3 regions of the Janthinobacterium sp. GMG2 genome follow, and region 2 is predicted to be linked to each of the others. Evidence: predicted binding sites of a transcription regulator. Region 2 holds the regulator's gene; each other region holds the start of a gene.
What was found. The regulator LexA, encoded in region 2, represses DNA repair genes until DNA is damaged. The targets are predictions, from matches to a motif close to ACTGTATNNNNATACAGT.
Positions count from the first base shown of each region.

Region 1 (3,482 bases), on a different contig from region 2:
CGCCGCCACCATCGCCATCAACCAGCGCATGAACAAATTCGACGGCCATGCACAGGTCTGGCTGTTCGGCTATGGGTCGCTGATCTACAAGGCCGACTTCCCCTACATCGAACGCCGCCCCGCCAGCATCGCCGGCTGGACGCGGCGCTTCTGGCAAGGTTCGCATGACCACCGCGGCACGCCAATGGCGCCGGGCCGGGTCGCCACCATCGTGCCGCAGGCGGGCGCCGTGTGCGACGGCATGGCTTATCTGATCACGCCCGAAGTCTTCGCCCACCTCGACCACCGCGAAAAGAACGGCTACCTGCGCCTGGCCACCGACATCACCTTCGAGGACGGCGGCAAGGTCGAAGGCCTCGTGTACATCGCCAACGAGGAAAACGCCGCCTTCCTGGGCGCAGCCCCGGAACTGGATATCGCTCGCCAGATCGCCCGATCAAACGGTCCCAGCGGCCCGAACAGCGAATACCTGCTGCATCTGGCCAGCGCCTTGCGCGAGCTGGGCAAGAGCGATCAGCATGTCTTTGCCATCGAGCAACATCTGGCGCAGATGCACGCACCTGCACAGGATAACGCTGCAGGATAATGCTACACGTTAGCCCTACACGATAGCGCCGCAGCGCCTCCGCTCCAGCAGCGGTAACGACGGCTTAACTTGGCTTAACTTCTTAAAACAAATCCAGCTGTCCCGCATTGCCATTTTTCACTTTCGCGCCCAACGGCGGCACCACCAGCGGGCGCCGGAACTGCGTGCAATCGAGCTGCTTGAAGCGGCCGCCCTTGCCATGCAGCCCCAGCCGGTGCACGGCCTTTTCAAAGCGCTGGCGGATGAGGTCGGCCCACACGCCTTCGCCCCGCATGCGCGCGCCGAACGCGCTGTCGTAATCCTTGCCGCCCCGCATTTCGCGCACCCGGTTCATCACGCGTTGGGCCCGTTCCGGGAAGTGTGCTTCCAGCCATTGCTGAAACAGCGGGCTCACTTCCCACGGCAGACGCAGCACCACGTAATGGGCATGGATGGCACCCGCGTCGCGCACGGCTTCGAGCAGCTGTTCGATTTCCGGCTCCGTCACGAACGGGATGATGGGCGCGATGCTCACGCCCACGGGGATGCCCGCCTCCGTCAGCGTGCGGATGGTGCGCAGCCGCCGCGCCGGGGCGGCCGCGCGCGGTTCCAGGGTGCGTGCGATGGCCGGGTCGAGCGTGGTGACAGTCACGGCCACGGCCGCCAGATGCCTGGCCGCCATGGGTGCCAGAATGTCGATATCGCGCTCGATCAGCGACGATTTCGTGATCAGCGCCACGGGATGGTCGCACTCCTGCAGCACTTCCAGCACGCGCCGCGTCAGCTGCCGTTCGCGTTCGCACGGCTGATACGCATCCGTATTGACGCCGAGGGCGATCGGTTCAGGCACATACGACGGCCTGGCCAGTTCGCGCCGCAAGAGTTCAGGGGCGTTCACCTTGGCGTAGATGCGGCTTTCGAAGTCCAGGCCCGGCGACAGGCCCAGATAGCTGTGCGTGGGACGGGCAAAGCAATAGATGCACCCATGTTCGCAACCCCGGTACGGGTTCAGAGAGACATTGAACGGCAAATCGGGCGAAGCGTTGCGCGTGAGGATGGTGCGCGCCTGCTCATCGCTGACCTGCGTCTTCCAGGCTGGCGCGCCGCCTTCCCCGGCCTCATCGTTCCCTGCCACGCTCCAGCCATCGTCGAAACCGGCGCGCGCATGCACCTCGTAGCGCCCTTGCAGGTTCGAGACGGCCCCACGGCCCTTGTGAGCTTTCAGCGATTGCGGCGGCAGCATGGCTTGCCCGGCGAAGCTGTCATCGTGCTCTGGAATGATTGCTTTCATGAACGGCCCCATCAACTGTATATACGTACAGTATACTATGCCGCTGTCCGGCCAATATCAAGGGCTGCCATGGTGCTATTTCAAGCTTTTTCACCCTGCGGCATGACATAACTCAACTGCTGCGCGACAAAACCGTCAAATGCCGTGATCAGGGGAACGAAGCAGGCCGCGTCCTGCTCCAACTGCATCAAGGCATAGCACGTCGCTTCCAGGCTCGATAACTGATCTGGCGCGTGCGCCTTGCGGATCAGGTAATGGGAAGCGGGCGTATCGCGCAGTGGCAGGCGCGGCAGCTGTTGCAACGGGGGATTCATATATAGCATCTTGCGGCTCTTACGCCAGGTGGCGTCCAGCACCACCAGCCGCAATTGGCTGGGATCGAGCAAGATGGCGGGGTCGAGCACTGGCGGCGGCGCGATGCCCAGCGAGCGGTCGCCTGGCGTATCCGGGTACAGCAGCACATTGTGCTTGCCGGCCAGCAGCCCGGCGAGAACATCGGGGGCAAACTGTTCGCCCGTCAGCATGCGGCTGTTGGGCAGGCTCAGGTGCAGCAAGCGGGCGCTGCCCTTGGCATTGTGGACTTCCAGCGGATGCTGCAGGATCAGCACTTCCACCGCATGGGAAACGGGGGCGATCCAGCGGCAGATGCAGCTGGACACGGCGCGCAGGCAAGCCGGGCAGCGCGCGCGTTTTCCGGGTTCAGCCGGGAAGGAGGATGCAGCGGGTCGGCTGGCGGTATGGCCGACGGTATTACTGGACGGATGGCTGGAGGTACGGCGGGTGGTCATGGTGGAGCGCGTTCGCGGCTGTCTTCAAGCCGCGATTGTAGCGCCCGCACCATGCCAAGGGGAGTTTGCGCTTAAAACTCTTCCCACTCGTCGGCGCCGGATGCCACCGGTGCCTTCGGCGCGCGTGCACGCACAGCGTCCGCTTGCGCCGCCTTGCCCGGCGCGGGTGCCGCCACGGCTGGCGCCGGCGCGCGGTGCCTTGCGGGCTGCATGGTGGGCCTGGTGACAGGTCGCGTCGCAGGTCGCATGGCAGCTGGTGCGGATGCCGTCACGGACGGGCTGGCACTGGCCGACACATAGTGCTGCGTTGCATCGAGCTTGAACAGGCCCACCACGTCGGCCAGCTTGGCCGCCTGTTCCTGCATGGATTCGGCCGCCGCAGCCGCTTCTTCCACGAGGGCGGCGTTTTGCTGCGTGACCTGGTCCATCTGGCCGATGGCCTGGTTGACTTGTTCGATGCCGGTGCGCTGTTCATCGCTGGCGTCGGTGATCTGGTTCATGATCTGCGTCACATGGCTGATGCTTTGCACGATCTCGTCCATGGTGCGGCCCGCCTTGTCCACCAGTTGTGAACCGGCCTCGACCTTTTGCACGGAATCGTCGATCAAGCCCTTGATTTCCTTGGCCGCCGCGCTGGAGCGCTGCGCCAAGTTGCGTACCTCGGAGGCCACGACGGCAAAACCGCGGCCTTGCTCACCGGCCCTGGCCGCTTCCACGGCCGCGTTCAGGGCCAGGATATTCGTCTGGAAGGCGATGGCATCGATGACGCTGATGATATCGACGATCTTGCGCGAGGAATCGTTGATCGAGCCCATGGTGCTGACCACTTCCGACACCA
Region 1 is NZ_JAXAWA010000006.1:231,597-235,078, forward strand. Features, by position in the region: gene SKZ59_RS21575 (gamma-glutamylcyclotransferase) at 1-586, shown strand, start outside; gene SKZ59_RS21580 (PA0069 family radical SAM protein) at 669-1,808, opposite strand; gene SKZ59_RS21585 (tRNA-uridine aminocarboxypropyltransferase) at 1,937-2,644, opposite strand; gene SKZ59_RS21590 (methyl-accepting chemotaxis protein) at 2,716-3,482, opposite strand, start outside.
Region 1: SKZ59_RS21580 (PA0069 family radical SAM protein) is a predicted target of LexA. The motif match lies at 1,871-1,888, and genes of this name have one in related genera.

Region 2 (3,482 bases):
GCCATGTCAGGCTCCTGTATCTAAAATGCGCTAGTCAGAATTGACTGCACTAAAATCAATGATGTGAAACACCAAACTCTTGCTGTTGCGGCTCTTCCTGGCCAGGAAACCCGTGAACTGATACACCCCGCCCAAGTTTGCCTGACTGAACCTGCCTGAGATTTCGCCAGCGGCTAGCGCGGCAACATCAAACTCGGTCAAACGGGCAATCCCTGCTTCCATCTGCTGCGAACTGTGTTGCAATACTGCATTCACAATCGGCAGCCCTGCCGGGGTATAGCGCAATATTTCGCGCTCGGCAATGATGGCGGTTACTTGTAGCTGGTTCAGCGCACGATCCTGGTCAAGAATTAAGCTGCTGCTGCGGCTGGAGCGGCTGCTGGTGCTTCGGTGCGGTGGCTTTTGGCCGCGTCTTCGCGTTGTACCGATTTCATCATCGGCGAAGGAGCTGTTTCAGCTTTCTTCATTTTAACGGTCAGGTGACGCAACACGGCATCATTGAATTTGAATGCTGTTTCCAACTCGACCAGGGTCTCGTTGTCGCATTCGATGTTCAGGCAGATGTAGTGTGCTTTAGGCAGCTTTTGGATCGAGTAAGCCATTTGACGGCGGCCCCAATCTTCCACGCGGTGAACCGAACCGCCGCGGGTGGTTACGCTGGCTTTGTAGCGTTCGATCATCGCGGGCACTTGCTCGCTTTGGTCCGGATGGACGATAAAGACTATTTCATAATGACGCATGCAAACTCCTTCAGGTCGGATTGATAATCGCCCACCCCGGCGTCAAGACGGGTGTGGGAAGGTCAGCCGAAGATTATAACCGTCTTTTGCAAACGTTTCAATCATTCCTTCCACAAGCGCCTGAAAAGCCCGTGCGCCGCCGTGCTTTCCGGCCGCGGACAAGTATTTCTTGCGAAATTCGCCCAAAACACGGAAATCCCCTTGCATAGTGGGCGATACTGTACAAAAATACAGACTGTTCATATAGACAGCATTTTAGTATGCACCCACCGCTCATGATCAAGCTGACAGCACGACAAGAACAAATCCTGAACCTGATCAAGGACGCGATTGAAAACACGGGCTTTCCTCCCACCCGTGCCGAAATCGCCAATGAACTGGGTTTCAAATCGGCCAATGCGGCCGAAGAGCATTTGCAGGCCCTGGCCCGCAAGGGCGCGATCGAGATTTCGCCCGGCACCTCGCGCGGCATCCGCCTGATCGGTGCGGCCGCCGAAGCGCCGCCGTCGAAAGTGCCGGCAGCCCTGCTGATGTCGCTGCCCCTGATCGGCCGGGTGGCGGCAGGCTCGCCCATCCTGGCCCAGGAAAACCTGGAAGCGAGCTACAACGTCGACCCGGCCCTGTTCTCGGCCAAACCCGACTTCCTGCTGAAGGTGCGCGGCTGGTCCATGCGCGACGCCGGCATCATGGATGGCGACTTGCTGGCCGTGAAAAAGGTCGACAGCGCCAAGAATGGCCAGATCGTCGTCGCCCGCATCGGCGACGAAGTCACCGTCAAGCGCTACAAGAAGACGGGCTCCGTCATCGAACTGCTGCCGGAAAATCCGGACTTCAAGGTGATCACCGTGTCGCCCGAAGACGAGTTTGCGTTGGAAGGCCTCGCCGTCGGACTGATGCGCAGCTGGCATTAAACTGCCGCACGTAAAAAAAGGGCCGCGACAGCATGACTATCGCGGCCCTTTTTACATGGTGCGCGGCTGCTTATGCGTCCAGTGCGCTGCTGAAATCTTCCAATAAGTCTGCTTCATCCTCGATACCGACGGACACGCGGATCAGCGATTCGGCGATGCCCATGCTGGCGCGGCGCTCGGCACCCATCTCGTAGAAAATCGTGTGGGCGACGGGAATGACCAGGGTGCGCGTGTCGCCGAGGTTGCTGGCGGGAATGGCAAGATTGAGACGATTGAGGAAATCGAAGCAGTCGATGCCATCTTTCAGCTCAAAGCTGAACAACGAGCCATAGCTGCGGAACAAGTCGGTGGCCAGCGCATGCTGCGGGTGCGACGCCAGGCCAGGATAATGCACGGCCGCCACTCTTGGATCCGCCTGCAGCATGGTGGCCAGCGCCAAAGCGTTCGAGCAGGTGCGATCCATGCGCAAGGCCATGGTTTCCGCGCCGACGGCGATATGATGCGCAGCTTCCGGCCCCAGCGAGGCGCCGAAGTCGCGCAAAGCCTTGGCACGGATTTGCGCGATGCCCCACTGCGCGGGCGCCGCCTTCTTGTAGTTCTCGAAAATGTTCGGATACTGCGTCCAGTCGAACACGCCCGTGTCCGTCAAGCTGCCGCCCAGGGCATTGCCGTGGCCGCCGATGGATTTCGTCAAGGCATTGACCACCAGGCCCGCGCCCACGGCTTTCGGGCGGAACAGATATGGCGTCGTCATCGTGTTGTCGACGATGTACAAGATGCCCTTTTCGCGGCACAGGTCGCCGATTTTCTTCAGGTCGGCGATTTGCGTGCGCGGATTGGCGATGGTTTCCACAAACACGATGCGCGTGGCCGGCGTAATGGCCGCGGCCACATTGGCCACCTCGGTGGCGTCGACGAACGACACGCCGATGCCCTGCCCCGTCACCGTTTGCCACAAGCTGTTGGTGTTGCCAAACAAAAAGGCCGACGAGACGACATGGTCACCCGCGCGCAGCAACGATTGCACCACGGCGCCGATGGCGCCCATGCCCGTGGCGAAGCACAGGGTCGCCACGCCGTCTTCCATCTTGTTGACCTTGTCTTCCAGTGCGGAGACGGTCGGATTGCCCTGGCGGCCATAACGGAAGCCCGGCTCCTTGCCCTGGAACACGGACGCGAGCTGGCGCGCATCGGCGTAACCGAAGGCAACGGAAGTATGCACGGGCTTGTGCAGCGAGCCGTGCTCGATGCCCTTGCGGCGGTCGTTGTGCAGGATGGTGGTGGTGAAGCCGTAGGTTTTTTTGTTGGTCATGGTGGAAGTTCCAAATACTCGTCTTGCCGCTTAACCCAAGGCAAGTGCCGGGGTCAGACCTGAAGGTCCGACCCGAAAAAAAGCCCGGCATCGGCCGGGCAGGTACTTATGCTTCCGTTGTCGCCAGGTTCAGGTTCAGCTGGGAACGCGGCGTATCTTCGGGCGCTGCCGCCTTCGGATGGTGGCGCGCATATTCCAGGCGGTCCAGGTACTCCTGCGACACGTCGCCCGTCACGTACACGCCATCGAAGCACGATGCCTCGAAGTTCGTCAGGGCCGGGTTAACGTCGGCGATCGCCTGCTTCAGCGCGCCGATATCCTGGTAGACCAGGTAGTCGGCCGTGATTTCGCGGCACACTTCTTCCGTCGTGCGGCCGTAGGCGATCAGCTCGTCGCGCGTCGGCATGTCGATGCCGTACACGTTCGGGTAGATCACCGGTGGCGCGGCCGAAGCGAAGATGACCTTCGTCGCACCCGCTTCACGCGCCATCTGCACGATTTCACGGCTGGTGGTGCCGC
Region 2 is NZ_JAXAWA010000001.1:1,237,845-1,241,326, reverse strand. Features, by position in the region: gene rpsR (30S ribosomal protein S18) at 1-5, opposite strand, end outside; gene priB (primosomal replication protein N) at 31-330, opposite strand; gene rpsF (30S ribosomal protein S6) at 351-740, opposite strand; gene lexA (transcriptional repressor LexA) at 1,016-1,651, shown strand; gene SKZ59_RS05545 (cystathionine gamma-synthase family protein) at 1,722-2,963, opposite strand; gene purF (amidophosphoribosyltransferase) at 3,070-3,482, opposite strand, start outside.

Region 3 (3,482 bases), 120 kb from region 2:
CACGGGGCCGCAGCCGGGGCAGCATGCTCATCTGCGCGCGCGACTCGATCTGGAACACACCGATGGTGTCGGCCTCGCACATCATGTCGTAGGTGGCCGGGTCTTCGCGGGGAATATCCTGCAGGCGGAACTCCTCACCGCGCCGCGCACCGACCAGTTCCAAAGCGCGGCGCAGGGCCGACAGCATGCCCAGCGCCAGCACGTCGACCTTCATCAAGCCCAGCTCCTCGAGGTCGTTCTTGTCCCACTCGATGACGCTGCGCTCGGCCATGGTGGCGTTTTCAATCGGCACCAGGCGCGACAATTTTCCATGCGCAATGACGAAGCCGCCCGGATGCTGCGACAGATGGCGGGGAAAGCCCAGCAGCTGCTGCGCCAGGCCGGCCCACTGCTGCGACAATGCCGCTTCCGGGTCGAGCCCGCATTCGGCAAGGCGCTCCAACAGATCGCGCTTGCCGTCGAACCAGCGGTGCGCCTTGGCCACTTTTTCCACGATGGCCAGGTCGATCCCCAGCGCCCGGCCGCTGTCGCGCAAGGCGCTTTTCGGACGGTAGCTGATCACCACGGCGGCCAGCGCAGCCCGCTCGCGCCCATATTTTCCGTAGATATATTGAATCACCTCTTCGCGCCGCTGGTGCTCGAAGTCGACGTCGATGTCGGGCGGCTCGTTGCGCTCGCGCGACATGAAGCGCCCGACCAGCGAATTGCCGCGTGCCGGGTCCACTTCCGTGATGTGCAGGCAATAGCAGACGGCCGAATTGGCGGCCGAGCCCCTGCCCTGGCACAGGATGTTTTGCGAGCGGGCAAAGCGCACGATATCGTACACGGTCAAAAAGTACGCTTCATACGACAGCTCGGCGATCAGATCCAGCTCCTGCTCGATCTGCTCCTGCACGTTGGCCGGAATGCCCAGCGGAAAGCGGATACGCGCGCCCGCATATGTTTCCTCGCGCAGATAGGTCGCCGGCGTGTGGCCTTGCGGCACCAGTTCGTCGGGATAGTCATAGCACAGGCTGTCGAGCGAGAACTTGCACAGGTCCGCGATGCGCAAGGTTTCCGCCAGCGCTTGCGGCGGATACACATTGGCCAGCCGCAAGCGCGCGCGCAAATGCTGCTCCGCGTTTTGCGCCAACGCATAGCCGCATTCGCCCACGGGCTTGCCCACGCGAATGGCGCACAGGGTATCGAGCAAGGGCTTGCGCGAACGCACGTGCATGCACACGTGGCCGACGGCCACCACGGACAAGCCCTGCGCCTGCGCGGCCGCCTGCACGGCGCCGCGGTGCGCGTCATCCTGCGCCCGCTGCAGCAGGTTCAGGCCGATCCAGCTGCGCTCGCCGCCAAAGGTGGCCGCCATCCACGCCCCCTGCGCGCGCACGGTTTCCGGCTGGGCCGGATAGCTGGGCAGCAAGATCATCAGGCAGCCAGGCAGCCCCCGCAAATGGGCAAACTCCGCCGAAGGCGCAGCAAAATCGTCGGGCGTCAGCAAATAGCGCCCCTTGGCCGCCCGCGTGCGCGCCATCGTGATCAGCTCCGACAAGTTGCCATAACCGTCGATGTCCCGCACCAGCGCCAGCAAGGACAGGGCCGGGCTGCCGTCGGCCTGCGTCAAATGAAAATGCGCGCCGATAATCAGCGGAAAACCGGCCCGTTTGGCCGCCGCATGGGCGCGCACGACGCCCGCAAGCGAGCACTCGTCAGTAATGGCCAACCCCTTGTACCCGAGCTGGACGGCGCGCGCCACCAGTTCTTCCGCATGCGAGGCTCCATGCAGGAAGCTGAAATTGCTCAAGCAGTACAGCTCAGCATACTCGGGTAAGACGGCGCCCCACATGATCCACCTCAATACTGTATATAAACACAGTATACTATACTCATCTGGAAGCAAGGGGCCGGTTTAAGCAGGGGCCAGCACTGCATGAAGAAGCCATAGCGAACGGAAGGGAGAGGTGGCAGGGAAGCGCAACAGCTGTTGATTTAGAAAGTCAAAAGCTGAGAGCATGAAAAGTCAATGCGCGACAATACGAAACTCCGTTGCGGTGGCGATGGGACGAACTTGATTGCGCTCCCGTTTCAATTCCACGATGCCGTAGTTGGACATGGTTTTCAGTGTCCGCGACAGATTGCTCGGTTTACGGCCCGTTGTCTCAGCCAAGGCCGAGATGGATTCCGGTTGCGTTTCCAGAATCACGTGCAGCAATGCCCGGTTTTCGTCGCTCAGGACTTCCGCCAGCGATTTGATGGAAGTGAACCAGACTTTGGGTTCGTTCGGCTTCGGTTTATAGGTACCACGAGCGATGGCGAGCACGCGTTCGCGGATTTTCTCTTGCGGCATGATGCCAATAAAAATCGGTTTCATTGCTTTTTTACCTCCAGCAAAATGCGGTCCACGTCAGCAAAGAAATCATTGATCAGATGCTGTGCGTCCTTGAATTCGTATGGCACTCCCTGATCTGAGGGATGACGGTGTTTATGGTCAAAAGTCACGATACGTCCCGCATATTTGAATTTCTTTGGCGGCTTCACCATATGGGCATTGTCGTAACCGAGGATGCGTTTGCCATACGGTTCGTGCAACGTCAGCGAGTAGCGTATGCCGTGGGGGATCTCATCCGATACCTTTGTCCGTCTGGCTTCTATCTTGATCCAATAACCGCCATCCTGGTCGAGTATGGAACCATCAAGGTCCAGCAATGTATCAATGGCAGGATCGATCCACATGCGGCAAAGTATATCATCAGTTGATATGCAACTTCTACGAAGGCGTCAATAAGCAGAGCCTTGTCGCTACAGGCTGGCAGGATTGCAAGAGGCGTTGCGCATATTTTCGTTTATGCTCGTGTTTTACCTTATGCCTCGCCCACCATGCTCGTCCACTTATTGAAATGTTTCGGCGCCGCACCCGGTGGCGGCAATGCGGCGCTGGTCGTGGAAAACGACGACAGCAGCGAAACGGCGCGCCAGCAATTTGCCCGCGAACGCCAGGTCAGCGCCTGCGTCTTCCTCGACCGGCAAGCGGACGGAGGCGTCGTGCTCGACTATTTTTATCCGCACACGCGCAGTCCCCTGTGCCTGCATGCCACCCTCGCGGCCGCGCATGTGCTGCTGACGGCGCCTGGCGCACCGGCAGCCTTGACGGTGACCACGGCCATGCGCGGGCAAGCTTTGCAGCTGGTGCGCCGCGCGGAAGGTATATTCATCGGCCTGACACCGCAACCGGCGCCTGCCGTCATGGTGGAAAAATATGTGCCGTCGGAACTGATGGGCCAGCACATGCACTTGCTGTCGCCGCCCGTGATCGCCTCCGTCGGCAGCCCGAAGCTGCTGCTGGAAGTGGCCGACCGCACCACCCTGCGCGCGTTGCGGCCGAACCTGGAACTGATCGCCGACTGGAGCGCCTTGCACAAGGTCAACGGCTGCTATGCGTATTGCCGCACGGGCGAACACGAGTACGAAGGACGCAACTTCAACCACCTCGACCC
Region 3 is NZ_JAXAWA010000001.1:1,122,756-1,126,237, reverse strand. Features, by position in the region: gene SKZ59_RS05060 (error-prone DNA polymerase) at 1-1,834, opposite strand, end outside; gene SKZ59_RS05055 (transcriptional regulator) at 2,009-2,359, opposite strand; gene SKZ59_RS05050 (DUF6516 family protein) at 2,356-2,721, opposite strand; gene SKZ59_RS05045 (PhzF family phenazine biosynthesis protein) at 2,866-3,482, shown strand, end outside.
Region 3: SKZ59_RS05060 (error-prone DNA polymerase) is a predicted target of LexA. The motif match lies at 1,848-1,865, and genes of this name have one in related genera.